4 regions of the Uliginosibacterium sp. 31-12 genome follow, and region 3 is predicted to be linked to each of the others. Evidence: predicted binding sites of a transcription regulator. Region 3 holds the regulator's gene; each other region holds the start of a gene.
The links. The regulator sigma-54, encoded in region 3, starts transcription at its own class of promoters, with help from an activator protein. The targets are predictions, from matches to a motif close to TGGCACGCTTNCTGCTNA.

Region 1 (7,178 bases), on a different contig from region 3:
GCCAGAGACGCCAAATTTGATCTTGTGCGGCGCGCGCAGGCCCTTGTAGCGGTTCTCCAGTTCCACTGCGAGCCCGACACTGTCATCGACACCGTAGCGGCACCAGGTCGAGCCGACGCAGCTTTTCACCGTGCGCAGGGACTTGCCGTAGGCATGACCGGATTCAAAGCCGGCTTCGATCAGCTCTTCCCAGATCAGGGGTAGTTGCTCGACACGGGCCCCGAAGAGGTCGACGCGCTGTCCCCCGGTGATTTTGGTATAGAGGCCGTATTTCTTGGCGACCTGTCCCACGGCGATCAGGCCGTCAGGCGTTACCTCGCCGCCAGGCATGCGCGGTACAACGGAATAGCTGCCATCTTTCTGGATGTTGCCCAGATAGTAGTCATTGCTGTCCTGCAGGCTGGCCAGCTCGGGCTGGAGCACGAAATCGTTCCAGCACGAAGCCAGGATATTCGCGGCAGCAGGCTTGCAGATGTCGCAGCCCAGCCCCTTGCCGTGGCGGGCCAGAAGTTCGCCAAAAGATTTGATCTGGCCGACCCGGACCAGGTGGTAGAGCTCCTGACGGGAGTGCGGGAAGTGCTCGCAAAGGTGGTTGTTGACGGCCATGCCGAGGCGAGCCATTTCGGCTTTCATTATCTGGGTGACCAGCGGCACGCAGCCGCCACAGGTGGCGCCGGCCTTGGTGCAGACCTTGAGTTCACCGATGCTGCAGGCTCCCTCAGCTACGGCTGCACAGATCTGCCCTTTGCTGACGTTGTTGCAGGAGCAGATCTGGGCGGTTTCCGGCAGGGCCTCCACACCGAGGCCGGGCTTGGCCTTGCCATCACTCGAGGGGAGGATCAGGAATTCCGGATCGGCGGGCAGCGTGATGCCATTGAGCGCCATCTGCAGCAGCGTGCCGTATTCGTCGGCATTGCCCACCAGCACGGCACCGAGCAACTGCTTGCCATCTTCGCTGACCACGATCTTCTTGTAGACCTGACGGCGTTCATCCACGTACTGGTAGCTGCGACAGTCCGGCGTCTTGCCATGGGCATCCCCGATGCTGGCAACATCGACGCCCATCAGTTTGAGTTTGGTGCTCATGTCGGCACCCACGAAGGCGACCTGTTCCTGGCCGGCGATATAGCGGGCCGCCACGCGGGCCATGTCGTAGCCGGGTGCCACCAGGCCAAAGACCTGTTCATTCCAGGCCGCACACTCGCCGATCGCAAAGATGGCCGGATCACTGGTGCGGCACACGCTATCGATCGCCACGCCACCGCGCGGGCCGATCTCCAGCTGACACTGCCGGGCGAGCTCGTCGCGGGGGCGGATGCCGGCTGAAAACACGATCATGTCCGTCTCCAGCGAGCTGCCATCCGAGAAGTTCATGCGGTGCCGGGCATGCTCGCCCTCAACGATCTCCAGCGTGTTGCGGCTGGTATGCACATGTACGCCCAGCGCCTCGATCTTGGCGCGCAAGACGCGTCCGCCGCCTTCGTCGACCTGTACCGCCATCAAGCGCGGCGCAAACTCCACGACATGCGTTTCCAGACCCAGATCGCGCAGAGCCTTGGCGCATTCAAGCCCCAGCAGACCACCACCGATCACCACTCCGACGCGCGATTGCGCACCGCTGGCCTGCATGGCCTGCAGATCTTCAATGGTGCGATAGACGAAACAATGCGCCCGCTCGCGCCCTGGCACCGGTGGTACGAAAGGCGTGGAGCCCGAAGCGAGGATCAGCCTGTCGTAGGACAGCAGCTCACCGTCGAGCGTGGTGACGGTGCGATTGTGACGGTCGATGGCGGTGGCCCGGGCTGCGAGGCGTAGCGAGAAACCGCTGCGTTCGAAGAAGCCTTCCTCAACCAGCGACAAGTCTTCAGCGCTCTTGCCGGCGAAGAATTCAGAAAGATGAACCCGGTCGTAGGCAGGCCTGGGCTCTTCGCACAGGACGGTGACTTCGATATCCGGTACCTGGAGCTGATGCAGTTCTTCCAGGAATTTATGGCCCACCATGCCGTGGCCGATAATGACTATCTTCATGTTGAATCTCGCACGACCGGCTTCGGAGGCTTGTGCAAATCATCGCGTGCCAGGCTTTGAAGCGGCACGTACATGAAGGCCCCCGCAGAACGCGGCGCTTTGTCGGGTTGGAATAACCGGGCTTCTGACTCTCGATAAAGAGAGAGGCCCGGATTTCGCCGTCGTTGGCGGAGGCAATATGTCCGCTACTACGTTGCAGGCGGACGCATGATCGCTAGCAGCATTTGTGCCAGATGCACAGGGCTTTATCTTTCAATGGTTTGAGATAGGGCAGGAGGTGCGTTTGAAACTGCGCAGCACTGAAGTAGTGCGATAGGGGGCTCTGCTGCATTGGTTTGGGAGTGGTGCGCGCGCTCAGCTGCACAAGAAAGTTGATTGCTGTGGGCGGGCTGGTGAGCTCTGGTGTCGCGAGATGCTGTGCCTGACGCAAGCAGGCGGTAGCGGAATGTGCTTCCCCCAAAAGCAAAACCCCCGGAGACCGGGGGTTTTGCTTTTGGGCACTGCCCGGCCGCAGCCGGGTTTAGCGGGGATCGATCAGGGGGCAACCGTGATCGTGATCTTGCCCTTGGTGCTGCCGCCGAGGAAGTCCGTCACCTGGTACTGGACCACGGCGGTGCCGGCGAAGTCGGCGGCCGGGGTGAAGGTGACAATACCGTTCTCGTCGAAATCCACCGTGCCCTGGCCTTCCAGCACCTTGGTTTCTTCGATCATGAGCGGATTGTTCTCCTTGTCGGAGTCGTTCTTCAGCACCTCGATCTTCACCGGCTGACCCTTGGCGGTCTTGCCAGCATCGTCCACCACCGTCGGGGCTGCGTTCAGCTCACCTACCGCGGTAGGCAGCCACAGCGAAAGCTGGGGCAGATAGGTCACCATCATCAACACGGCGAACAGGGCAACGAAGAAGGGGGCCATGGCCTTGGTGACCTGCTCCATCTTGCGACCCGATACAGCGCTCGCTACGAAGAGCACGGAGCCCACCGGCGGGGTGATCAGGCCGATCCCCAGGTTCACCATCATGATCATGCCGAAGTGCACCGGGTGAATGCCGAGCGGGGCAACAACCGGGTACAGGATCGGGGTCATGATCATGATCAGCGGGGCCATGTCCATCAGCGTGCCGAGGATCAGCAGCAGGACGTTGATGGCCAGCATGATGATGATCGGGTTATCCGAGAGGCTTGTGAAGAAAGCCGAGATGGTTGCCGGGATCGACAGGATGGTGAGAATCTGGCCGAAGGCAGCAGCAAAGCCGATCAGGATCATCACAATGGTGACGGTCTTCACGGTGCGGTGCACAAGCACCGGCAGCTGGCGCCATTTGTAGTCGCGGTACACGAACATGGTGACCAGGAAGGCCCACACGCAGGCGATGGCGGCCGATTCCGTGGCCGTGTAGAGGCCGGAGAGGATGCCGCCGAGGATGATCACCACGGTGAACAGGCCGGGGATAGCGTCGAAGGCCTGCTTGGCGGCCTGCTTCAGCGTGAGCACTTCGCCCTTCGGGTAGCCGCGCTTGGCTGCGAAGAAGATGCACAGGGCCATCAGGGTCAGGCACAGAGTAATGCCCGGCACCACACCGGCCAGGAACAACGCCGGAATCGAGGCACCGCTCACATACAGCGAATAGATCACGGCGTTGTGACTGGGCGGGATCAGGATTGCCTGCACCGAACCGGATGCCGTGACGGCTGCTGCATATTCGCGCGGATAGCCGTGCTTTTCCATCTGCGGAACCATCACAGAGCCGATCGAGGCGGTATCCGCCACGGAAGAGCCGGAGATGGCGCCGAAGAAGGTGGAGGCGAGGATGTTCACCAGCGACAGGCCGCCGCGGATGAAGCCCACGAAGATCGAGGCGAAGTTGATCAGGCGGGTGGCGATGCCGCCCTCGGCCATGATGGCGCCAGCCAGCACGAAGAAGGGAATGGCGAGCAGGCTGAACTTGTTCACCCCGTCACCCATCTTGAGCATGATGGTGGTCATGTAGCTCATGTCGCCGGCGAAATAGATCGCGCCGAACATGGCGGTGAGCCCCAGGGTGTAGGCGACGGGCAGTCCTACTGCGAGCAGCAGGAAGAAGATGCCCATGATGATTACAGAATCCATGACGGGCTCCTTAGTTGGTCGAGTCTTCAGCGCTGCCACCATGGCTGCCGATCATGACGATCGGGCGCTGGTGCTGGGAGCCGAAGAAGAAGGATTCGATGATGAAGAGCAGGGTGGCGGCCGAGCCAATGGGCAGGGGCAGGTAAGTCCAGCTCACTTGAATCTGGGTGAAATCGGCAAGCGTTTGGCCGGTTTCCATGAAGAAGAGCACGCGATCAGTACCGTAGACGATCACGAAGAGGGCCACGAGGGCCATCAGCAGGTCGACGATGCGGGCAAAGATGTATTTGCCTTGCGGGGGCAGGCGATCGGTGAGCATGGTCACAGCGATGTGCGAACCTGCGCGATAGGCCGCAGCCGAGCCGACGAATGTAAAGATGATCATGCACATGAGGGCCATCGGCTCAGGCCAGGAGAGGCCGGAATCGAACCACTTGCGGGCAACCACCTGAACCGGGATGACGAGGGTCATGACCACCATGGCCAGACCGGCAATCCAGATGCAGAGCCAATACACCGCATCCATTGCCTTGCAGTACGTATCTTTCATTGCTACTTGCTCCAAAAGGCCGCAAAAAAACTGGCGGGCCGGGCAGACCCGCCAGTTCCTTGGTGCAGCGGTATTACTTGACGTCGTTGATGCGCTTGATCAGGTCGGCGAACTGGGCACCGTACTTGTCACGCACCGGTTGGGTGGCCTTGTAGAAGGCTTGCTTGTCGACGTCGGCAACAATGGTCACGCCAGCAGCCTTGAGGCGGGCGGAATCCATGGTGACGCGCTTGTCCCACAGGGCGCGCTGCTCGAACTGGGCTTCCTTGGCCAGCTTCTTGATCAGAGCCTGGTCTTCCGGGGTCAGTTTTTCCCACTTGGCCTTCGAGAACACGAAGATTTCGGGAATGATCAGGTGGCCGGTCAGGTCGTAGTACTTGGCGACGGTGAAGTGGTTCTGCGTCACATAGGTCGGCACGTTGTTTTCGGCACCGTCAACCACACCGGTCTGCATGGCGCTGAAGAGTTCGCCGAAGCCCATCGAGATGCCCGAGCCGCCCATGGCGTTCATGGTGTCGATGAAGAGCGGGTTGCCCATCATGCGCAGCTTCTGGCCAGCCAGGTCAGCCGGTTTGCGCACCGGCTTCTTGGTGTACAGGTTGCGCGTGCCGCCGTCCATCCAGCCCAGTGCCACGAGTTTGGCGGAGCTGGCGGTGATCTTGGCAAGGATTTCGTCGCCGATCGGGCCGTCGATCACCTTGCGCATGTGGGCTTCGTCACGGAACACGAAGGGCATGTTGAACACGTTCACTTCTGGCACCACCGGGCCCAGCGGGCCAAGCGAGGTACGCAGAATGTCGATGCCGCCTGCCTGAGTCTGCTCGATCATGGACTTTTCATCGCCCAGAACGGCACCCGGGAACATCTTCAGGGTGTATTTGCCTTTGCTTTGGGTTTCAAGCTTCTTACCCAGATTCTGCATGGCCACCACGTTCGGGTAGCCCTCCGGGTGGACGTCAGCGGCCTTGATTTCCACGGCTGCTACGGGGGCGGCGGCGAAAATCGCCGTGGCCAGTACTGCTGCCAGCTTTGATGTACGCATTATCGTGTGTCTCCTGATAGTGACCAACAAAACAAAAAACGTCCGGCCGGGGCCGTCCATCTCCTGAAACCAGCCCTCACAGGTGATGCGGATCGGAATCCATACCGCCTGAGCGGGGTGCTACGACGATATCACCGGGGGATATCGTGTTTTCGATGCCATACCCTTCGGGTGCGATGTCAGTGTTGCCCTTGAGCAACACCTGACCCGCGCTTATCCGGAGGTCTTCTGAGCGGGGCCTTCAAACAGTCTGCGGCGAGCGTTGCCGAGGTGAAAACGCATCGCCTCGGCTGCATCGACCGAGGAGCCCTTTTCGATTGCGGTGAGGATCTCGCGGTGCTCAATCTGCACCAACTCACGCCACACGCGTTCGCGTTCGAGCGAGAGATTCAGCGCCAACTGCATGCCCACCCGCATCTGTTCGATGATCAGTTCCAGTGCCGTGACGAAGAAAACGTTTTGCGAACCACGCGCGACGGCAAGGTGGAACTGCAGATCGTGTTCGACGAAGGCGATGTTGTCGTCCTGATTGCGCGCAGCTTCCATCGCATCGAAACAGCGCCGGATGTCGTCCAGATCACGCGGAGTACGCATTTCGGCCGAGAGGCTGGCTCCGGACGCTTCCAGCGCGATGCGGAAGGCGAAGCAGCGCTGCACGTCGGCAATGCTTTCGATCGGGGCAAAGCGCTTGATATTGCGATCCGGGCGGCGCAGTACATAGCTGCCGGAGCCGCGCTTGGAGGCAATCAGGCCATCCAGACGCAGACGGGAAAGTGCTTCACGCACGGTCGGGCGGGAGACGCCGTACTGTAGTGCCAGCTCGGCTTCGGTCGGCAGACGTGCGTTTTCCGGGAAGTCTCCGTTGGACATGGCTTCCACGATGCCGGTGTAAACGGTGTCCACCCGATTCGTGCCGCTTGCCCTGGTTTTTTTATCCGGCTGGATGTCAGCCATGTGCCCCTCCTGTAAGAGTCGGCGCATTTTGCCTTACACCTTGTGGGTGATGTAAACCTTTTTCGGACAAGTCATCGAAAAGCCCGTTTTTTTTGATCTGGCAAGGGTTTGCTAGGTGTTAACCCGCATGCTTTTGGGCTATTTTGGGGCGTCTGGTAAGACAACTTCTTACGTATAAACCTTGATTGTGCATGCCCTGGAGTGCTTGTCAGGCAACTGCTGAACAAGCTGGGTCGCTTCGCAAGCGTTTATCGGCGTTTTAGCCAAGCTGACTGAAGTCGCTTTCCTCGAGGCGTCGCCACTGTCCGCCCACGCGACCTTCGAGGGGGCGGAACTTTTGCTTGTAACTCATCTTGCGACTGTCGCGAATCCAGTAACCCAAATACAGATAGGGGCGGCCGATACTGTGGCAGCTGGCGATCTGCCACAGGATGCCGAAGCTGCCGTAAGAGGCGCCCGGCACTTCGGTGTCGTAGAAGGTGTAAACGCTGGAGAGGC
Region 2 (7,178 bases), on a different contig from region 3:
CTCAAGGCCGGCCGTGGATGCACTCAGCGTGTTTGATTGCGGGTTCAGGCTTGGAGGGCTCATAAGCGATCAACGCAAGCAAGAAGCACGCCGCGATCATTTCAGCTTGGCAATTTCCTTGTTCAGGGATTCGACATTGCGCTCATGAAGTGCGACTTTGTCCTTGTACGACTGAATGCGGTCGATGTATTTCTGGTAGTTCTTCTCGTCTCCGAGACGTACAGCTTCCTGTTCAGCCAGATCCTTCCGGGCTTGCGCCAGCAGTTTTTGCTCTGTCTCCAGTTCGGTTTCGAGGATCTTGCGGCGATCGTTGTCGCGGCCCTTCTGGGTGTCGGTATCGACTTTGGGAAAGGCGGCAGGAGAGGGTTGTGCGGAGGATTTTCGCTGTGCCGGCACGGTGGTGACGGGCTGTTCCTTGGTCATCAGGGAGCAGGCCTTGCGTTGCCCGGCTTCCGGCTTGTCATTGGTGTAAGTGGTGTGGCCAGAGTCGTCCACGCACTTGTAGATATCGGCCAGTGCGCTGCCGGTCAGCAGACTGATACTCAGGGCAAAGACGTAATGAAGTGGGCGCATGACAGGTTCCGCAGGAGGGTTACTTGGAGTTTAAGGCGCGAGGCGCAAAACGCAAACTGCGCGCCGACCTGATGCCGAGCGGGCCGGGTGGGCGGCAAAAAAAAGGACGGGCAAGCCCGTCCTTTTTCACGCGGGGGCCGAAGCCCCTGTACGCATCGCTGATTACAGCGAGTAGTACATGTCGAATTCCACCGGGTGGGTGGTCATGCGGGTGCGGTTCACTTCGCCCATCTTCAGCTCGATGTAGGCGTCGATGAACTCGTTGCTGAACACGCCGCCACGGGTCAGGAACTCGCGGTCAGCGTCGAGTGCTGCCAGTGCTTCTTCCAGCGAGGCGCAAACGGTCGGGATCAGCTTGTCTTCTTCCGGCGGCAGGTCGTACAGGTTCTTGTCAGCCGGTTCGCCCGGGTGGATCTTGTTCTGCACGCCATCCAGACCGGCCATCAGCAGAGCGGAGAACGCCAGGTAGGGGTTGGCCAGCGGATCCGGGAAGCGGGCTTCGACGCGGCGAGCCTTGTCCGATTGCACGTGCGGGATGCGGATCGAAGCGGAACGGTTGCGAGCCGAGTAGGCCAGCTTGACCGGAGCTTCGTAGTGCGGAACCAGACGCTTGTAGGAGTTGGTGCCCGGGTTGGTGATGGCGTTCAGTGCCTTGGCGTGCTTGATGATGCCGCCGATGTAGTACAGAGCGAAGTCGGACAGGCCGGCGTAGCCGTTGCCGGCGAACAGGTTCTTGCCATCCTTCCAGACGGACTGGTGCACGTGCATGCCGGAACCGTTGTCACCCACGATGGGCTTGGGCATGAAGGTGGCAGTCTTGCCGTACTGGTGAGCGACGTTGTGCACCACGTACTTCAGGGTCTGGGTCCAGTCAGCACGTTGCACCAGGGTGCTGAACTTGGTGCCGATTTCGTTCTGGCCTGCGGTAGCCACTTCGTGGTGGAACACTTCGACCGGGATGCCCAGTTGTTCGAGCAGCAGCACCATGGTGGCGCGGATGTCTTGGTGGCTATCAACCGGGGGAACCGGGAAGTAGCCGCCCTTGACGGTCGGACGGTGGCCGATGTTGCTGCCGTCCTGATCTTCAGCGGTGGCCCATGCGCCTTCGTCGGACTTGATCTTGACGAAGCAGCCGGAGATGTCGGCAGACCAGCTCACACCGTCGAAGATGAAGAATTCGGGTTCCGGGCCGAAGTAGGCGGTGTCGCCCAGGCCGGAGGACTTCAGATAGGCTTCAGCGCGCTTGGCGATGGAGCGCGGGTCGCGGTCATAGCCCTTGCCGTCGGACGGCTCGATCACGTCACAGGTGAGGATGACGGTGGTTTCGTCGAAGAAGGGGTCGATCTTGGCGGTGGAGGGGTCCGGAGCCAGCAGCATGTCGGAGGCTTGAATGCCCTTCCAGCCAGCGATGGAGGAGCCGTCGAAAGCGTGGCCGTGGTCGAACCACTCTTCATCCACCACATGCGACGGAACGGTCACGTGTTGTTCCTTGCCGCGGGTGTCGGTAAAGCGCAGGTCCACGAACTTGGCGTCGTTTTCCTTGATCAGCTTGAGTACGTCTTGAGGGGTCATTTAACTCTCACTCCTGGTGTGTTGAACCGAGATGGACAAACCTGTCCGCGCCAGCGGGGCTGTGCGTTAACGTCGGACAGGAAGCATGTACCATGCCATAGGGCGGGGCGGATTTCCGCGTTCGACGTATTCCGGCCAAAAGGGCACCGGCCTACAGGGAGCGGCAATTGTGCCACAAGCGCCCTGCAAGGTGATTTTCTGTGTCAGCACCAAGATGGATCATTGATTGTCTTGAATGCATCTTTGTGGTGCATTTTTGCTTTTGGGGTCTCACGGGCCATACTTCCTGGTCCCGACAAACTGAGTAAGAGTTGAAGCCATGGCTAGTCTGAGTGAGTTGCTGGGTCTGGCGCGCGAGCGTGCCGAAAAGATGAATCTGCCGTACGCCGGGGCGCTGACGCCAAGGGAAGCGTATCGCGTGCTGGAGCTCGCCGGTGGCGCGGCGCGTATTGTGGACGTACGTACGCGCGCCGAGCTCGACTGGGTCGGACGGATTCCGGGCGCTGTTGAAATCGAGTGGAACAGCTATCCCGGCAGTGTGCCCAACCCGGATTTCGAGCTGCAGCTGAAGAAACAGGTTGATAACGAGGCCTTGCTGATGTTTATCTGCCGCAGTGGCGCCCGCTCGCATAACGCGGCGATGGCTGCGGCGGTGGCTGGGCTGGCCGGGTGTTACAACGTTCTCGAAGGTTTTGAGGGGGACAAGGATGCGCATGGTCGGCGCGGCAAGATAGGCGGCTGGCGCCATGCGGGTTTGCCTTGGTCGCAATCCTGACTCGGCATTGAGGTGTAAGGAGCGCCGCGCGAGGGGTAGAATCTGTATTCCCCGGGGTTTCCCCCTTGCTTCTCCCCTCACGGCAATGCAACAGATCATTTCCTTCGACCACTTCAACGCTCTCAAGGATGCCGAGGCACATGCACGCATCCGCGCCGCCAAGGAAAAGCTTGGCAAGCGCGTCGTGTTGCTGGTGCACCATTACCAGCGGGCCGATGTGTACCAGCACCTAGATCTGACTGGCGACTCGCTCAAGCTCTCGCGCTTGGCGGGTGAGACGGATGCCGAATACATCGTGTTCTGTGGCGTGCACTTTATGGCCGAAGTGGCGGACATCCTGTCCAAGCCGAATCAGATTGCGATCCTGCCGGATCTGGCCGCAGGCTGTTCGATGGCAGACATGGCTAACCTGGCCAAGGTCGAGCGTTGCTGGCGCGAGTTGCGCGAGGTGCTGGATACGCCCGATGAGCAGGTAACTCCGGTGACCTACATCAACTCGGCGGCAGACCTGAAGGCCTTTTGCGGCGAGCATGGCGGCATCGTATGCACCTCCAGCAATGCGCCGAAGATCCTCGAATGGAGCTTCGCCCAGCGCGAGAAGATCCTGTTTTTCCCGGATCAGCATCTGGGCCGCTGGAGCGGCTACAAGATGGGCATTCCGCTGGAAGACATGGTGGTGTGGGATCCGGATCAGCCCTATGGCGGCCTGACTCACGAGCAGATCAAGAAAGCAAAGATGCTGCTGTGGAAGGGCCACTGCGCGGTACATCAGATGTTCCAGCCCTCGCACATCGCTAACTGGCGCAAGGCGAATCCGGATGGCATGGTCATTTCGCATCCGGAGTCGGCCTTCGAGGTGTGTCGGGCGTCGGATTACGTTGGCTCCACCGAGTACATCATCAAGGTGGTGAAAGAGGCTGCGCCGAATACCAAGTGGCTGGTCGGCACCGAACTGAATCTGGTTAACCGTCTTGCTGAGGAGGTGAAGCACGAGGGCAAGCTGGTGCAGTTCATGAGCCCGATGGTGTGCATGTGCTCGACCATGCAGCGAATCGATCCGCAGCATTTGGCGTGGACACTGGAGAACCTGGCTGCCGGAAAAATCGTCAACCAGATCAGCGTGCCTGCCCACGAGGCCGCGTTGGCGAAACTCTCGCTGGAGCGCATGCTGGCCGTATCCTGAGCGCCGTTCGCGGAGACCATGGCAAACAGCCTGCGCATCTGCAGTTACAACATCCACAAGGGCTTCTCGCATCTGAATCGCCGCATGGTGATTCACGAGATGCGGGAGTGCCTGCACCGGCTTGATCCGGACATCTATCTGCTGCAAGAAGTGCAGGGCTTGCACCTGAAGCATGCGGCCCGGCACCATGACTGGCCCGAACAGCCTCAGCATGAGTTCCTCGCGGCGGGCCTCCTGCATTCTGCCTACGGCAGCAATGCTGTCTATGATCATGGCCATCACGGCAATGCCGTGCTCTCGCGGCATCCCATTGTGCGCAGCCGCAACAGTGATGTGAGCCTCTATCGCCTGGAGCGACGTGGCATCCTGCATTGCGAGGTGGCCTTGCCCCACGGCCTGGTCGTGCATTGCCTGTGCGTGCATTTTTCCTTGACGGAATACCAGCGCCAGCGCCAGCTTTTGATGCTGGCTGAATATGTCGAGCGGTACGTGCAGGTGGGGGCACCACTGATTATCGCAGGCGACTTCAATGACTGGCGTGGCCGTGCGAACGACTGGCTGGCCGAGCGGCTACATGTCTGCGAAGTCTTCACTGAGCTGACGGGCACGCCGGCGCGCAGCTTTCCGAGCAGCCTGCCCATGTTGCGTCTGGACCGTGTCTACGTGCGTGGGCTGCGGCCGGATAATTGTGCGGTGTATTGGGGTAAGCCTTGGTCTGGAGTGTCGGACCACGCCTTGCTGGTAGTGGAGTTGCTCCTGCCATGAGGCAAGGCCTGCTTGCCGGCAACCGTATCGAGTTGCTGCAGTCAGGCGTCGAATATTTTCCTGCCCTGTTGCAGGCGATTCGCAGCGCACAGCGTGAGATTCTGCTGGAAACCTACATTTTCGAGCGTGATGCTACGGGTGTTGAGGTGGCGGACGCCTTGCGTGCTGCGGCTTTGCGCGGGGTGGTGGTGCGCTTGCTGGTGGATGGCTTTGGTGCGCGAGAGTTTGTGCGCAGCGGGCTTGCCGATTTGCAGAGTGATGGCGTTGAGGGTCTGGTATTCCGCCCGGAGATCCGGCAGCTGTCTTTGCGCCGCCATCGCTTGCGCCGCCTGCACCGCAAGCTTGTGGTGATTGATGGCCGTACCGCTTTCGTGGGGGGTATCAACATCATTGATGATATGGACACGCCGGGCCAGATTCCGCCGCGCTTTGATTTTGCCGTGCGGCTGCAGGGGCCGCTGGTGGCTGAGGTGCATGAGGCCATGGCGCGCCTGTGGCGCCTGGTGTTGTGGGCAGGTCTGCATCGGCGCCTTACGCCGCTGCGCTGGGTCAGGCCCGGTCACGCACGCGTGGGCAGCATGCATGCTGCTTTCGTAATCCGCGACAACCTGCGCCATCGTCGTGATATCGAGAACGCCTACCTTGGCGCCATTCGCATGGCGCGTCATGAAGTGTTGATAGCCAACGCTTATTTTTTCCCCGGCCGCGCCTTCCGTCATGCGTTGATCGAGGCGGCAGGGCGTGGTGTGGAAGTCACCCTCCTGTTGCAGGGGAGGGTGGAGTACTGGTTGCTGCACCACGCTTGCCGCGTGCTTTACCCCAATCTCATGGAGGCAGGCGTGCGCATCGTGGAGTATCGCAAGAGCTTTCTGCATGCCAAGGTCGCGGTAGTGGATACGGACTGGGCGACAGTAGGGTCCAGCAATATCGACCCTTTCAGTTTGCTGCTGGCGCGTGAGGCAAACGTGGTAGTGCGGGATAGCGGTTTTGCAGCAGATCTGCGTCATGCCCTGCGTGTGGCCATTGCAGACGGCGGTTGCGAACTAACTGCGGTTCACTGGCAGCGCCAAAGCCTTCTCCAGCGTGCACTGAGCTGGCTGGCCTATGGCTTGCTGCGCCTGCTGCTGGGGGTGGCCGGCTATGGTCGGCGGGCGTTATAGACGCATGAGATGCCTGCCAGCTTCAGCTTGTCAGGCATCGTTTGGGCTGCTTGGATCTTCCTGGGCACGCACGCGCGGCACGCGGGCAAGTTGCCAGTATTCGGATGCCCAGGCCCACACCTCGGCTACGCTGGCCCGGCCGAGATCGACGGGCGGATTCTGGCCGAGCAAGCTCAGTGCGGTGCGCAGGGCTGGTGCTGCGTGGGCTGGCTGCAGCGCGGGAGCAAGGGTCTGCTTGGAGAGCTTTTCACCCGCGCGATTGGTGAGGACTGGCAGGTGGGCATAGGCGGGCTGAGGATGGCCCAGCAGGCGCTGGAGATGGATCTGGCGTCCGGTTGAGTCCAGCAGATCGGCGCCACGCACGACATGCGTCACCCCTTGCCAAGCGTCATCCACGACCACGGCAAGCTGATAGGCAAACTGACCATCGGCGCGCAGCAGGACAAAGTCCCCCACGCTTTCGGCTAGCCTCTCGTGCTGTTCGCCCTGGATGGCGTCGGACCAGTGGAGGTCGCTGGCGTCGCTCAGGCAGCGCCAGGCGCGGGCTGCCCGTCCGGCAGGTAGGCCTGTGCGACAGTTACCAGGGTAGCGTAGCGAGCCGTCGGGCGCGCGCAGGGCCGAGTCGGCGATTTCCCGGCGCGAGCAGGCGCAAGGATAGGCGTACTTGTGCTGGATGAGTTGATCGAGTGCGCAGCGATAGGCGTCGAGCCGCTGGCTTTGCCATAGCACCGGGCCGTCCCATTCAAAACCGCAGGCTTCGAGCTGACGCAGGATGGTGTCGGCCGCTCCGGGTTGGGTGCGCGGCGCGTCGACGTCTTCCATGCGCACCAGCCATTGGCCTTTGCGTGCTCGGGCGTCAAGGCAGGAGGCGAGGGCAGCGATGAGCGAGCCCTGGTGCAGGGGCCCGCTGGGTGAAGGGGCAAAACGGCCGATGCAGGTGCCGGGAGTCATGCCCGGATTGTAAGCGTGCAGCAGCGTGACCGGGCTCAGTTGGCTGTGTCGAGGCGCTCGTCTGCACCGAGCAGAATCTTGCTGATGACATCCATCATCAGGCCGAAGGTCTGCTGGGTTTTCTGCATATAGCCTTCGACAGCATAGCGCTGCTCGATGCTGCCTTCGTGCTCGGCGCCGGGTTGGCCCGAACGGATCA
Region 3 (7,178 bases):
TCCCTTCAAGGAAGCCCACTTCGACATTCTTTATAGCGAAGGCATTTCGCGTGAAGGCGAAGTGATCGACATGGGCGTCGATCACAAAATCGTCGACAAGAGCGGTGCCTGGTACGCCTACAACGGCGAGAAGGTCGGCCAGGGCAAGGACAATGCACGTGAATTCCTGCGTGCCAATCCGGCGCTGGCACTCGAGATCGAAAACAAGGTGCGTGCCAGTGTGGGGGTTGCCGTGATGCCTACTGTGGCTGAAGCGGAGTAAGCTGTTTGAAGAAGCCCGCCGCTTCGCTCAGCTCGACAGCCTTGCGTCTGCTCGCCACGCGCGAACATTCGAGGCTGGAGCTGCGGCGCAAGCTGGCGGCAAGAGCCGGCGCCGACGATGATGTCGAAGCCGTGCTGGATCGCATGGCAGAGACAGGTCTGCAGTCTGACGAGCGCTTTGCCGAGAGTTTCGTGAGATCGCGCGCCAGCCGCTTTGGTGCCGCGCGCATCCGTCGTGAGCTGGATGACCGGGGAGTGGATCGCGAGACGGCAGCTGGCGCCATGGGCGAGGCTTTGCAGGAAGATGAACTGATGCGCGCGCGCAGCGTGTGGCAGAAAAAATTCGGGGTGTTGCCGCAGGATCACAGGGAGTGGGCGCGTCAGGCGCGCTTCCTGCAGACCAGAGGGTTTGCGGTCGACATCATCAGGAAACTCTTGAAAGAAACACTGGATGAGTCTGCTCAGGGTTAGCAATCTGCAGAAACGCTACAAGGCACGCACCGTGGTGCACGACGTGTCCTTCGAGGTTGGCAGTGGCGAAGTGGTGGGCTTGCTGGGGCCGAACGGCGCAGGCAAGACCACCTGTTTCTACATGATCGTCGGCCTCGTACGTGCCGATGGCGGCAAGATCCATCTCGATGGAACCGAGCTCACCCATTGGCCGATCCACAAACGGGCGCACCAAGGGCTCTCCTATCTGCCGCAGGAAAACTCGGTGTTCCGCAAACTTACGGTCTCCGAGAACATCATGGCGGTGCTGGAGTTGCAAAAGCTCTCCAGCGCAGACATGGCAAAACGTCTGGATGAGCTGCTGGATGAACTCAACATCGGCCATTTGCGCGAAGCGACCGCTATGTCCTTGTCCGGCGGTGAGCGCCGCCGCGTCGAAATCGCGCGTGCGCTGGCCACCCGTCCGCGTCTGATCCTGCTGGATGAGCCTTTTGCCGGCGTTGATCCGATTGCAGTGATTGATATCCAGAAAATCATCAGTTACCTCAAGGCGCGCGGTATTGGCGTGCTGATTACCGACCATAATGTGCGCGAAACCCTCGGTATTTGCGATCACGCCTACATCATCAATGCGGGTGAGGTGCTGGCTGGCGGCAAACCGGCAGAAATCGTGCAGAATGAACAGGTACGGCAGATTTACCTTGGCGAACACTTCCGCCTCTAGGCTTGGCCGCTCCGCACCTCCCCGTCTGTAAAGAATGAAACCCTCGCTTCAGCTCCGCCTTTCCCAGCAACTTGCGCTCACCCCGCAGTTGCAGCAATCCATCAAGCTGCTTCAGCTGTCCACGCTCGAACTCAATCAGGAGATCGAACGCATCCTGCTCGAAAACCCGATGCTGGAGCGTGAAGGCGGTGACGAAGAAAGTGATGGACCCGTCCCTGTCGAGGCGGGCGAAGCCAGTGTGGCGACGGCGGGTGAGGAATACCGCATCGAATCCTCTGCTTCATCCTCCGGCGATGAGGATTTCGAGTCGCCGAGCGTGACGGACATGCCGGACAACATCGGAGAGGCTTACGACAGCGTTTCGGATGATGATATCGGCGAAGCTGCCGAATGGCGCACGGAAGGCGCCTCGCGGAATGGCGGTGGGGACGACGATGATTCCGACTTTCAGGAATTCCAGGCCGCCGCTACTTCCTTGCGGGATCACCTGCTGGGGCAGGTCGCCCTGATGCCGCTGGTTGATCGTGATCGTGCGCTGGTGCAGCTGATCATCGAAGCGCTGGACGACGACGGTTTGTTGCTGCAGGACCTCGAGGAACTTCTGCCGCTGATTCCGGCCGAATGGGAAGTAGAACTCGATGAGTTGAACATTGCCTTGCATCAGGTCCAGAACCTTGACCCCGCCGGCATCGGCGCTCGCAACTTGCAGGAGTGCTTGCTCCTGCAGATTCGCGCTTTGCCGGAAAGTGCCACGCGCGATCACGCCATGCTGATCGCGGACGGCAATCTGGAATTGCTGGCTGCGCGCGATTTCGCGCGCCTCAAGCGGCGCCTGGGCTGCAATGATGATGCCTTGCGCGCAGCTCAGGAACTCATTTGTCATTTGAATCCGCGTCCGGGGGCTCAATTTGCACCGATGGAAACGCGCTACGTGATTCCGGACGTGGTGGTGCGCAAGCAACGTAGCGGCTGGACGGTGAGCCTCAATCCAGAGGCCATGCCGAGACTCAGGATCCATCGGGTCTACGCCGATATACTTCAACAGAACAGGGGCGTAAGTAGTTCCTTATCGGGACAGCTGCAGGAAGCCAAGTGGCTGATCAAGAATGTGCAGCAGCGATTTGACACCATCCTGCGTGTTTCGCAGGCCATCGTCGAACGTCAGCGCCAGTTCTTTGATCATGGTGAAGTGGCCATGCGTCCGCTGACCCTGAGGGAAATCGCCGAAGAGCTGGAGCTGCATGAGTCAACGGTGTCGCGGGTGACCACCCAGAAGTACATGGCCAGTCCCCGCGGTGTGTTCGAACTGAAATACTTTTTTGGCAGTCATGTTTCCACCGATACCGGTGGTGCATGTTCAGCAACGGCGATACGCGCGCTGATTCGCCAGCTGGTCGCGGCCGAAGACGGGAAAAAACCCCTGTCGGATGCCAGGATTGCCGAATTGTTGGGCCAGCAGGGTATCGTGGTGGCACGCCGGACGATTGCGAAATACCGGGAGTCGCTGAATATTCCGCCGGTCAGTCAGCGCAAGTCGATCTAACAGGAGAGGAGTAGTTTTATGAATCTCAACATCACCGGCCATCATCTGGAAGTCACTCCCGCTTTGCGCGAATATGTGGTTTCCAAGCTCGATCGGGTGATTCGCCATTTCGATCATGTTACGGCGACCCATGTGACCCTCTCGGTACAGAAACTTAAGCAGAAAGCAGAGGTGACTGTTCACGTGCGCGGCAAGGATATCCACGTGGAAAGTGAAGACGACGACCTGTATGCCGCCATTGATGCGCTGGCAGACAAGCTGGATCGTCAGGTTCTCAAGCACAAGGAAAAGATCAGCGATCACAACCGTGAATCGATGAAACGGCAAGGCGCTGAGAGCGCCAGCTGAAGCGCTGGACGCAGCCGGTCTGGACAGGCAGAATTGTCCGGCCGGCGATGGTTGAGGCTTTCTGCCTCAACCGCTCTGAAACCCAGAAAGCGGCGAGCTCCGGTCCGGAGACTCGCCGCTGTGCTGTAAAGACTCATGAACCTGATTTCGCAGATCCTTGACCCCGTGCGCATCCGTGTCGATGTAGCGGCCTCCGCGCGTGACGGCCTGTTCGCCGCCATTGGCGAGCTGTGCGAGCGCGACAGTGGCCTCGCGGCCCGCAAGCTGGTGGATGCACTGAACCAGCGCGAAAAGCTTGGTTCGACAGGGCTTGGGATGGGAATTGCGATTCCGCATCAGCGCATCAAAGGTCTCAAAGAGCCGCTGGGCGCTTTCCTGCGCACAGCTAGCCCGATCCCTTTTGATGCGCCGGATGGGTTGCCGGTCAGTCTGTTCTTCGTGATGCTGGCGCCGGAGCAGGCCAATGAGACCCACCTGCGTCTGCTCGCCGAACTCGCCCAGATGTTCAGTGACAAGGGGTTTCGTGACACCCTGCTGAGCGCACCAGATTCCGCCGCCATTGCGGCAGCCTTCCAGAACTGGAGCCTCCATGCGGCGAGCGAGCGTAGCTCAGCTGTTTGAAGTCAATCGCGCAGCCTTGCAGCTGCGCCATGTGGCCGGGCGTTTGGATTCCTTCCTGTCGGTGTCTGACAATCGGGTGTGGCCCGCTGATCTGGTTGGCCACCTCAACATGATTCACCCGAATCGTTTGCAGATCCTCGGTGAGGCTGAGTTCGCCTGGGCGCGCCGGCAGAGCCGGGATAAGCTCGATCTGCACATGATGGATCTTTTTGCCGCCACCCCGCCCGGCATGATCGTGGCAGATGACTGTGAAGTGCCCGAGCTCTTCCGCCGCGCCTGTGATGAGGCTGGGGTGCCAGTAATGGCTTCGCCGCTGGAGTCCGCCCGGATAATCGATGTACTGCGCGCCTATCTCTCGCGCAAGCTGGCCGAGCGGGTTTCACTGCATGGGGTGTTCATGGATGTGCTGGGGGTCGGGGTGCTGATCACCGGCGACTCGGGGGCCGGCAAGTCTGAACTGGCGCTGGAACTGATTTCGCGTGGCCACGGTCTGGTGGCTGATGATGTAGTCGAAATCTCGCGCGTAGCCGCCGGAGTGCTGGAAGGCCGTTGTCCGGACATGCTCAAGGACTTCCTCGAAGTACGTGGCCTGGGCATTCTCAATATCCGCACCATCTTTGGCGAAACGGCCTGCCGACGCAAGATGAAGCTCAAGCTCATCGCCCACTTGCAGCGCCGTACCGGGGCCCAGAACGAGCCCCTGCGCCTGGCGCTGGATGATGAAGACACGCAGGATGTTCTGGGGGTGCCGGTGCGCCGGGTTGTGCTGCCAGTGGCTGCGGGCCGCAACCTTTCTGTGCTGCTGGAAGCGGCCGTGCGCAACACCATCCTACAGTTGCGTGGGATCGATTCCACTCAGGAGTTCGTGCAGCGGCAGCGGGATGTGCTGGATCAGGATGATCCTTACGATCGTTGATTCCGCGTTGGCACATGTAAAAAAGCCCGCACATCAGCAGGCTTTTTTACGTGTGCTGCGCTCAAAGCAGGAATAGCGCCGCCATGGCGACCAGCGTGGGAGGCAATGCGGCCAGTAGAAGTGGCAGCGTGCCGATCGATTCGTCGGCAAAGTGGCCGCGCAGCAACGAAACGCCGGCCGGGTTCGGTGCATTGGCAATCACGGTCAAGCCGCCTCCAGCGACCGCCCCGGCAACCAGGGCGTATTTGAAGCCATCGCTGAGGCCTTCAACGAGTGAGCCCAGATAGGTCAGTGCTGCGTTGTCGGTAATCGCTGTCAGCGCGGTGGCGCCGAAAAATACCGCCTGTTCGCTCATGCTCATCAGGAGTGGGCTCAGCCACCATTCCTGCAAGCCTCCGAGCACCACCAGACCACCGAGGAAAAAAGCCACCAGCAAGGCTTCGGTCACCATCAATGGGCTCTGGTAGCGCTTGTAGGCATGCGTGAAGCCGATGAACGCCATTAACAGGCCGATGCAAACGATAGGGTAGTGGGCAAAGAAAACCGTGGCGGCCAAGAATGTTATATGAATAAGATTGACCGCTAACGGGGTCGTCGCTCCGCCGGCCATTTCGCGTTCAGGCAGGTTCATCAGCTCCTTACGGAACAGCCAGCAGACTGTAGCGGTATTGATCAGCACCGCAACGGCGGCCTTCCAGCCGAACATGCTAAGCATGAAGCCGGTGTCCCAGCCCCAAGCGCCCGCCACCATCAGCACAGGGGGGGCCGCGTAGGAGGTGAGCAGGCCACCGACAGAAATATTCACAAAGAGCACACCGATGGTGGCGTACTTGAAGCGCTCGCTCATTTCGCGCGCATAGAAGTTGTCGCGTAGCATCAAGGCGGCGACGGTCATTGCGGCGGGCTCGGTGATGAAAGAGCCTGCCAGCGGCAGCAGCCCCAGGCAGAGAATGTAGAGGGCCGTGTCGCGGGGAAGTGGCAAGCGTCTGGCCAGACTTCTGACTAGATGTGCTGCCATCTCCATGATCGGTCGGCTGGCTGCGATGACCATGATGACGAACACGAACAGGGGCTCGATGAAGCTGCGTGAAGAAACGTAAGTGGTAGCAGCAGTCTTGCCATCGAGGAAGAGCATCAGTACGAACAGCACCATCGCCCAGAAGCCGAAGACGACCTCGACTTCGCCCAGCAGGTGAAACAGTCCTCCGTGTTTGGGGTGCTGGTGAGCCAAGCGTTCAAACAGGCGGGTGGAGAATGTGTGAATCAGGGCCAGCGCAAAAAGGATCGCGGCGAGCAATTCGATGTTGGTTGGATGGAGCATGAGTGCGCTGAGTGAATAACAGAAGTGTTTGAAATATCGGGGCTTACTGGTTCGACTTGCATACTTCGGCGTGGTTCCCGTACTGACTTTTGCGATGGAGACCGTCCCTGCAGGCATATTGCAGCATTCGGAGTGTACGCTCAGAATCACTTCATTACTTCTGCCTTGAATGCCATGCGCAACCCTCGCCTCTGCTTCTTTCAAGTCCGTCTTGCGGCCCTCCTTCTGTTCTCTGCGGGTGCGCTGTCGGAAGCACAGGCGCAGCAAGTCATCGGCACGAACGTAAAGAGGAATGCTGATGCAGTGCTGACGCTGATGACCTTCACCATTACGCCGGACGTCACCACCAGCTCCCTGTCACTGAGCAGTGGCTCGACGGGTAATCCGAATTTGCAGATGTCCCAGTTGGGGGGCGGCTTCACGCTGAGCAAAGACGTGCCTGTTTATATGGAGGGGAACGCGGCCTACTCGCGCTTTGATCCGAAATTCCTTGTCAGCAACGGTACGGAAGAGCGAGAAGTTCCGACGAAATGGAATACCGCTTCGGTGACTGTAGGCCTTGGCTGGGACTTTAAGCTGATGCCGGAGCTCTCTCTGCGACCCATCTTCAATTACACCCAGGGCTATGTCAGTAGCGATGCTTCGCTTGCGGCGAGTTTCATCAATTACAGGACCGGCTCGGATATCGATTTTCTGAAAGGCGGCAAGATGAGCGCCTATGGCAATGGCGGTTCGCTGATGCTGGATTGGGAGAAATTCACGCCTGAGTACGACACGGATCTGGAGATTCGTTATACGAACGTCACTCTGCGCACCAAGAGCGATCTGGATGCGTCCATGAATGGCAGTGCCACCGCAGAAAGCCTGAATGTATGGAGCCGACTGCGGGTGCCGACCGGTTGGGTCGCGTTCGAACGGCCGGTTCGTTATGTTTATGAAGGCACCTACTCCGAATTTTTCGGTGATCAGGCCTATGCCTTGGGTTTCAAGCGTT
Region 4 (7,178 bases), on a different contig from region 3:
AGATGGCGATGTGCTTGGCCCAGCCGAAGTGGGCGTCCACACGCTGTTTGTCTTGCGTTGCAAAGGCGACTTTCATGGCTGGAGCTCCTGTGAAAGGTGAGTCTCGGATTGCTCGTTGGAGGGGCTGGCAGCGCAGCCGCAGCCGCCACTGCCACAACTGCTGGCGGGTGGGCTCATGCCCCGGGCGGCAGCCAGGCTTTCGGCGTTGAGCGGCCAGTCTTCCGGTTTGGCCTGATGTTCGGCCTCCAGCAGGCTGTTGGCCCAGTGCGTGATCAGTTCGCGGGTGCCGCGATAGCCCACCATCAGTACATGTGAGGCGCCCAGGCGATCGAACATCGGCAGGCCGGTACGCAGCAGCGGAATGGCAAGGCGCTCGGCAGCCTGGCGACCATGCGAATGGGTCAGCAGGATCTCGCAGCCGCTGGCCCTGGCGCGAGTTTCGAGGTCTTCCAGATCGCCGATCAGCACTTCTGCACACGGCAGGCCGGCGAGGACGGGGGACGGGGTGGTGGTCACCGCGGCCAACACCTCACCGCCCATTTCGTAGGCCGTCCAGGTGAGCGCGGCGAGCAGGTCCGGTTCCGCACCGATGGCGAACTTGCGGCTGCCGATCCAGAAGTGCGCGTCGAGCATTGCATCCTGCAGCTGGCCGCGCTGACGACGGTATTTGGCGGCGACCGGCTGGCCCGAGAGCTCGCTCAGGTAGCCCATCAGCTCGTCCACCGCGCCAAGACCGGTGAGTCGCTCAAAGACGCGGTAAGGCACGCCGCTGCGCTCTTCCAGCGCCATGGCCGCCGCACTCATGTGGCTGCCAATGGCCAGCGTAGCGACCGAGGCGCCCATGCGCTGCATTTCCGCCAGCGTGGTGCCACCCAGCGTGGTCGGTGTGAAGTTTTCGGGGATGTGGCCGTCAAGTGAGCCCGAGATGTCCGGCAGCACGATGGCCTTCAGGCCGAAGGAAGCGATGATCTCGCGCAGCTCGTCGATATCTGCCGCGGTGAGATGGCAACCGGGCAGCAGGTTGATCTGCTGTGGGTCACGTGCCTCGCAGGGTTCAGCAAAGGCATCAACGACACAGGTCACGGCTTTCGCCCAGCCATCCTCGAAAGCGCCCACGTAATCGGGCGTGGAAACATAGACGATCCGGGTGCCTGCCAGTGTTTCACCATGCTTGCGGTGGATCAGCTTGAGATAGCCATCCACATCATCGCCCTTGGTTTCGGTCAGCCCGGTGGAGGCAATGGCGATGAAGGAGGGGTTTGCGCGCTTCTTGATGTTAAGCACCGCCTGCTCGATATTCTCCAGGCCGCCCAGGATGGTGCTGACCTCGTTCATGGCCGTGGTCTGCAGCGGAATGGCTTCCTTGAAATGGCGCACCAGCAGCACCAGGCCAAAGGAAGTGCAGCCCTGTGAGCCGTGCATCATGGGCATGCAGTTGTCCATGCCCATGAAAGCAAAGCAGGCGCCCAGAGGCTGGCTCATCTTGAGCGGATTGACGGTACAGGCCTTCTTCGATTCGCTCACGCTTGCCATGATGCCCCTCCCCTTTGCATGCGACCCGCGACAGCGGGAGTCCGGCGTCTCTCCGCGGCCATCGCCGCCACCGGACTCCCGCCCGGCTGTACCCAACCCGCAGCGCGGCGGATGACGAGCACCTCTCTCTCCATCACGATCACGCGCAGGCCGGGCAGACCGGCACTGCCTGCAAGCAGCAAGGCAGCAAAGAGCAGGGAGACAGGCTCATTCATGGCCGGCTTCTCAGATGCTGGCCGTGGCAAGTTCCCACGGAGCCGGTTTGCGCACCTGTTCCCAGATCGGGTTGTAGAGCGCCTTGTCGATTTCCTGCACCAGTTCGACCATGCCTTCATACCCGGCATAGGCGTGATGCCGCTCCTGATTGATGTCCAGCCAGGGCATCTTGGCTTTCAGCGCGATGAACTGGCTTCGCCCGCCTGAAAGCATGATGTCCGCCTGCGCATCCTTGAGCATCTTGTACATCTCGCGCGGGGTCATGTCGTCGATCATGTGGGCGTCCTGCCCCATGATCTCGAGGATCTTTTCCTTGTCTTCCTTGGTCGATTTCTTGACGCTGGTGCCCACCACTTCAAGCCCGGCCTCCTGCAGCGCGGCCACCACCGACCAGCTCTTCACGCCACCAGTGATCAAGAGCACCTTCTTGCCTTCGAGGCGCGGCCGGTAGGCGGCGATGCGTTCGAAGGCACGCTTCTCCTCGATGGCGATCAGCGCCTCAGTGCGATCACGCAAGTCCTCCGGTGCGCCGCGCTCGACGAGCAGGCGGGCGATCTCGCGCAGGGTCTCGCTCATGTCGCCGATGCCGTAGAAGCTGCCTTCGAAGAAGGGGATGTCGTAGCGCTCTTCCATCTTGCGCGCGATGTTGATCATCGACTTCGAGCACACCATCATCGCTGCGCGGGCTCGATGGCTATAGGCCACCTCCTTGTAGCGCCCGTCACCCGAAATGCAGGAAAGGATGCGCACGCCCAAGGCATCGAGCAGCGGCTTGATCTGCCACAGCTCGCCGGAGAGGTTGTACTCGCCGATGATGTTGATGTCGTAGGGCGTGGTGTAGTCCGGCTCTTCGGTGCCGATCACGTAATCGAGTAGCGCTTCGGCGCCGAGCTTGTTACCAAGGTTCTTGGGGCCGACGAAGCCCGGCGCGTTCACCGGAATCACCGGCTTGCCGAACTTCTCGCTGGCCTTCTTGCACACCGCCTCGATGTCATCCCCAATCAGGGCGGTGACGCAGGTCTGATACACGAACACGGCCGGGGGATCGTATTTCTCGATGATTTCCTTCACCGATTTGAACAGGCGCTTCTCGCCACCGTAGATCACGTCCAGCTCGTTGATGTCGGTCGTAAAACCGGTGCGATAGAGCTTCGAGCCGCTCGAGAACGATGTGCGGTTATCCCAGGAATTACCTTCGCAGGCGATCGGGCCGTGCACCAGGTGCGCTACATCTACGATGGGCTGCAAGGCAATCTTGGCACCGTCAAAAGCACAGCCCCCCGCGGCCGCGCCGGGCGAGAGCTGCTTGGTGCAGCCCTTCTTCTTTTCCTTGGCGGACTTGTTCTGGTTGTGCTCGCAGGCCGGTTCTTCGAACACGTCCTGAATCTTGGCTGACACTCGCGCATCCATGCTGCACCTCTCTTTGCGCCTGCTGGCTGAACTGCTCTCAGCAGGATTGATGCCATTCGCTTGCAAGGCCCGCTGGGCGGACTTTTCCGGATTTCGGCCGCTGTCATGAGCGGGAGTTGCTGCGTGCTTTGAATGCTTTGTCGTGTTCCGTTTTGTCCGGATTGGCAGACTGCTTCATCAGACGCAAAAGCAAGCACAGCGGTAGGACCTGAAAATGTCTCGGCAACGCCGCAAGCGGCATTCCGGGCCTTCCCTATTCGACGCCTTCCATCTTGGCCCGGTGCATCATCACGTCCTGCATGCGCCGGTGCAGCGCGGCGGGCGAGAGATCCAGCTCGCGCCGCGATTCAGCCAGCAGATCCTGTACCTGGTTCGCCTCCTCCATGGTCAGCGCGAGCCGCCCGGCCATGTGCGTGGCGCGTGGCAGCACGCGCAGGATGGCCTGGCGATTCGGGTGTTCAATCAGAGCCACCAGCTCGCGTGCTTCCACACGGCCGTCAAGGCAGACGGCACCGTCGATGACTTCGATGCGGCGGCCATCCGAGGTGATGCGGATCAATGTGCCGGTCATGTTCTTCTCCTGGCAATAAGACGGGGTTGGGTGAGCTGACTTAGCAGCTTGCGTGCCGCTTCACAGTTCCGCTTGCTGCAGCAACCAGCGCTGCGCGCAAGGCACCCGGCCGGGGCGTCGAAATCGACAGCCGCCCGGACATTCCGGACAGCACGCGCGACAAAGCGGACAGTCAAACCCACCCTGAGCCGCACTTGGGGCGCGTTTGGCGGGCAGGAACGAAGTTTGCTGAGCAGGCCTGAAGACTTTCTTTCGACCAGGCTTTGCGAGGTTCCCCATGCAGATCGGCGTAGATACCCAGCGTGCGGTTGAAAACCGGCGTGTGTTCGTCATCGATAGTGACGATGTCGTCAGTGCCGGCCTGCAGTTCATGCTGGCTGACGAGATGGAAACCCATGTTTTCGCGAGCAGCGCAGAAGCGCTCGCCAAGGCCAGGAGTTGGCCGCCGGAGCTGGCCATCGTGGGCGCAGCGCTGCTTGAGCAGGAAGGCGCTGCCGTGATCAGCAAGCTGCGTGAAGCACTGCCGCAATTGCGCATTCTGGTGGTGTGTTTCGATGCCGAAGATGCGATGGTGAAGGAAGCCCTGGCGCTTGGCGCCGCCAGCACCCTGCTGCGTCCGCTCAAGCTGGAGAACGTGCGCCGCAAGGTGGACGCCCAGCTTGGCCGGCGCACGGCGCTCGAAATTCCGGTTGTCGTGCGCTGAGGTTCCCGATGTCATCCTCCTGCTCAGCCATGCTCGAAACACCCCTGCCGCGCACCAGCAAGGCTCCCTTGCCGCCGGTCGAAAAGGCTTCGTCCGTGAAGATCACGATCGAGCGCAAGTACGCGGAGATTCTGATTGCTCGCTTCCCGCCGCTCGCTGCGCTGAAAGACCAGCTGCGCCTGGCCGAGCGTGTCGAGATCGGGCTGGGCCAGCTCTCCAGCGAGGCGCTAGATAGTTTGGCTGAGCTCTACGCCCAGGGCGGCGCTGCGACGCGCGAACACGCCCTGCGCCTGTCCACCTTGCGCGATACGCTGGCCGACGACGGCCCTCGCCTTGAGGATGGCGCCCTTGAATCGGCTGTTCCGGCAATCGCTCGCTACATCGCGAAGAACGCAATTCGTGGCTGGCTGTTTGCTATTTCACTGAGCCGGCATGCCCTGCCCTATGTGATCACGCGCCTGGATTACACGCCGCAGAGCAATGAAGACATCGCCAAGGTGATGATCGAAATCAAGGCCAATGCCAAGGGCACGGTCAGCATTCAGACTATCCGTCTCTACGCCAGCGACGTAGCCGGCAAAACGGTGGCCGAGATCTTCGCCAGCAAGGGCTTCATCAAGGAGACGCCGGGGCTGATCGAGCAGTACGACCGCACCGTCAACACCTACTACGACTGGCGTGGACGCTATGGCGAGCAGTTCTCCGGCCAGGGCACCGGCTTCTATGCCGACGACCCGAATGCCGCCCGCCGCGATACCGACTGGGCGCGCAAGGATGTTGTGGTGCTCTCCAGCAGCGGTGGCCAGGCTCGCCTCGTCAATGATGAAGGCATCATCACCACGCGCACCCTGACGCTGGATGCGCCCGGCGACATTCTGGGCCCTTACTTGCGGCGCGCGGCGCGCAGCGATAAGTACGAGGCGGGTGACGAAACCGAACGCGAGCGCGCAGCCCTGCCGCCGGATCTGTTCTCGCAATTGCCGATCCATCCCTACATCCTGATGTTCCACCTCGAGTTGCATCACTACCTGTGGGTGCACGTGGCGGATATCCAGCCCTACGCCTACCAGCCCGAGCTCAAGGAAAAGCTGGTGCTGCCGGGTGAACAGACCGAGCTGATCGATCTGCTCACCGCCGAGATGGATGTGCTGATGGACGATATCGTGGCCGGCAAGTCCGGCGGCACCACGGTGCTGTGTGCCGGCCCGGCCGGTGTGGGCAAGACGCTTACCGCCGAGGTCTATTCCGAGATCATCGGCCGCCCGCTCTACCGCGTGCACTCGGGCCAGCTCGGGCTCAGCGTGGCCACCATGGAAAACGCCCTCAAGGATGTACTCACCCGCGCCCAGCGCTGGGGGGCGGTGGTGCTGATCGATGAAGCGGACGTGTATATCAAGCGGCGCGATAACGACATGACCGCCAACGCGGTGGTGGGCGTTTTCCTGCGCGTGCTGGAGTACTTCAACGGCCTGCTCTTTCTCACCACCAATCGCATGGACGATATCGACGAGGCGATCATTTCGCGCTGCATCGCGCTGATCAAGTACGCCCCGCCCGATGCGCTGGCTCGCCGCCGCATCTGGCAGGTGATGTCAGGCCAGTTTGGCCTGGCGCTCGATGACGCGATGCTCGATCAGCTGACCGACCAGTTCCCGAGCGCGACCGGGCGAGATATCAAGGGCCTCGCCAAACTCGCGGCGAAATTCTGTCGCCACAAACAGCTCGCCCCGAGTACCGAGGTTTTCTCACGCTGCGCGATCTTTCGCGGCATGGATATCCAGCTGCTTCCCGGCTAAAGCCGTCTCCCCACCCAACCTCAACACCCGACAAAGGAAACAATCATGGCACGCATCGGCATCTTCTTCGGCACCAATAGCGGCAGCACCCGCAAGATCGCCAAGCAGATCAAGAAACGCTTCGACGACGACACCATGGCCGACCCGGTCAACATCAACAAGGCCAGCGCCGAGAGCCTGCTTGCCTATGACTACCTGATCCTCGGCACGCCGACTCTGGGTGATGGCCTGCTGCCCGGCATCGAAGCCGAGTGCGATGAAGAGAGCTGGGCCGAGGCGCTGGACAAGCTCCAGGGCGTGAGTTTCGCCGGCAAGACCATCGCCCTGTTCGGCCTCGGCGATCAGGAAACCTACGGCCACGAGTTCGTCGATGGCCTGATCCTGCTGCACGATTTTTTCCAGGATGCGGGCGCCAAGATGGTGGGTTACTGGCCGACTGAGGGCTACAGCTTCAGCGCTTCGCAATCGGTGATCGACGACAAGTTCGTTGGCCTCGCACTCGACAACGACACCCAGCCGGACCTCAACGCCGAGCGTCTTGATGGCTGGCTGGCGCTGATCGCTCCCGAGTTCGGGCTGACCGTGGCGGCCTGAGCGATTGTTTATTGATTCGGCCCGATTTGAGCTTGAAACCTAGGGCCGACTTCAGTCGCACAGCCTCAGTGGAAAGGCCGACTGAAGTCGGCCCTAAGCCCGCACTTCTCACTGTTTGCGGGCCCAATCAATAAGTGGGCTGCGGGATGCTGGTTCTGCTGCCCATGAGTTTCTTCGGGGCCGCCTGAAGGAGATGTGATTCTCGCTCTTGAGTGTGACGCGGGCTGTGGCGATCCGGAACGCATGGACTCAGGCGAACCTCTACACCTGGAGCTCATCCTCATCATCCAGGTCGACTTCGATATGCTCGCCGGCCACCCGGATCGGGTACTCGCGAAGCTCACAGCCCGTGGGC

Region 1: nirB (nitrite reductase large subunit NirB) is a predicted target of sigma-54. The motif match lies at 2,243-2,260, and genes of this name have one in related genera.
Region 2: glnA (type I glutamate--ammonia ligase) is a predicted target of sigma-54. The motif match lies at 2,226-2,243, and genes of this name have one in related genera.
Region 4: nifE (nitrogenase iron-molybdenum cofactor biosynthesis protein NifE) is a predicted target of sigma-54. The motif match lies at 3,197-3,214, and genes of this name have one in related genera.

What each region holds. Positions count from the first base shown of each region.
Region 1 covers NZ_JAUOOA010000014.1:55,796-62,973, reverse strand. The annotation lists gene nirB (nitrite reductase large subunit NirB) at 1-2,028, opposite strand, end outside; gene Q3Y64_RS18875 (TRAP transporter large permease subunit) at 2,563-4,134, opposite strand; gene Q3Y64_RS18870 (TRAP transporter small permease) at 4,145-4,684, opposite strand; gene Q3Y64_RS18865 (TRAP transporter substrate-binding protein) at 4,758-5,726, opposite strand; gene Q3Y64_RS18860 (FadR/GntR family transcriptional regulator) at 5,940-6,680, opposite strand; gene Q3Y64_RS18855 (arginyltransferase) at 6,940-7,178, opposite strand, start outside.
Region 2 covers NZ_JAUOOA010000008.1:84,457-91,634, forward strand. The annotation lists gene glnL (nitrogen regulation protein NR(II)) at 1-63, opposite strand, end outside; gene Q3Y64_RS15070 (DUF4124 domain-containing protein) at 97-573, opposite strand; gene glnA (type I glutamate--ammonia ligase) at 736-2,145, opposite strand; gene Q3Y64_RS15080 (rhodanese-like domain-containing protein) at 2,465-2,920, shown strand; gene nadA (quinolinate synthase NadA) at 3,006-4,103, shown strand; gene Q3Y64_RS15090 (endonuclease/exonuclease/phosphatase family protein) at 4,122-4,868, shown strand; gene clsB (cardiolipin synthase ClsB) at 4,865-6,028, shown strand; gene gluQRS (tRNA glutamyl-Q(34) synthetase GluQRS) at 6,059-6,979, opposite strand; gene Q3Y64_RS15105 (response regulator) at 7,015-7,178, opposite strand, start outside.
Region 3 covers NZ_JAUOOA010000006.1:30,668-37,845, reverse strand. The annotation lists gene recA (recombinase RecA) at 1-262, shown strand, start outside; gene recX (recombination regulator RecX) at 268-732, shown strand; gene lptB (LPS export ABC transporter ATP-binding protein) at 713-1,435, shown strand; gene Q3Y64_RS12275 (RNA polymerase factor sigma-54) at 1,470-2,978, shown strand; gene raiA (ribosome-associated translation inhibitor RaiA) at 2,997-3,326, shown strand; gene Q3Y64_RS12265 (PTS sugar transporter subunit IIA) at 3,462-3,947, shown strand; gene hprK (HPr(Ser) kinase/phosphatase) at 3,916-4,863, shown strand; gene Q3Y64_RS12255 (putative Na+/H+ antiporter) at 4,925-6,184, opposite strand; gene Q3Y64_RS12250 (hypothetical protein) at 6,317-7,178, shown strand, end outside.
Region 4 covers NZ_JAUOOA010000001.1:750,564-757,741, reverse strand. The annotation lists gene nifX (nitrogen fixation protein NifX) at 1-76, opposite strand, end outside; gene nifN (nitrogenase iron-molybdenum cofactor biosynthesis protein NifN) at 73-1,533, opposite strand; gene nifE (nitrogenase iron-molybdenum cofactor biosynthesis protein NifE) at 1,759-3,159, opposite strand; gene Q3Y64_RS03560 (hypothetical protein) at 3,413-3,730, opposite strand; gene Q3Y64_RS03555 (response regulator) at 4,008-4,433, shown strand; gene Q3Y64_RS03550 (ATP-binding protein) at 4,442-6,229, shown strand; gene Q3Y64_RS03545 (flavodoxin) at 6,275-6,823, shown strand; gene Q3Y64_RS03540 (Rieske 2Fe-2S domain-containing protein) at 7,085-7,178, opposite strand, start outside.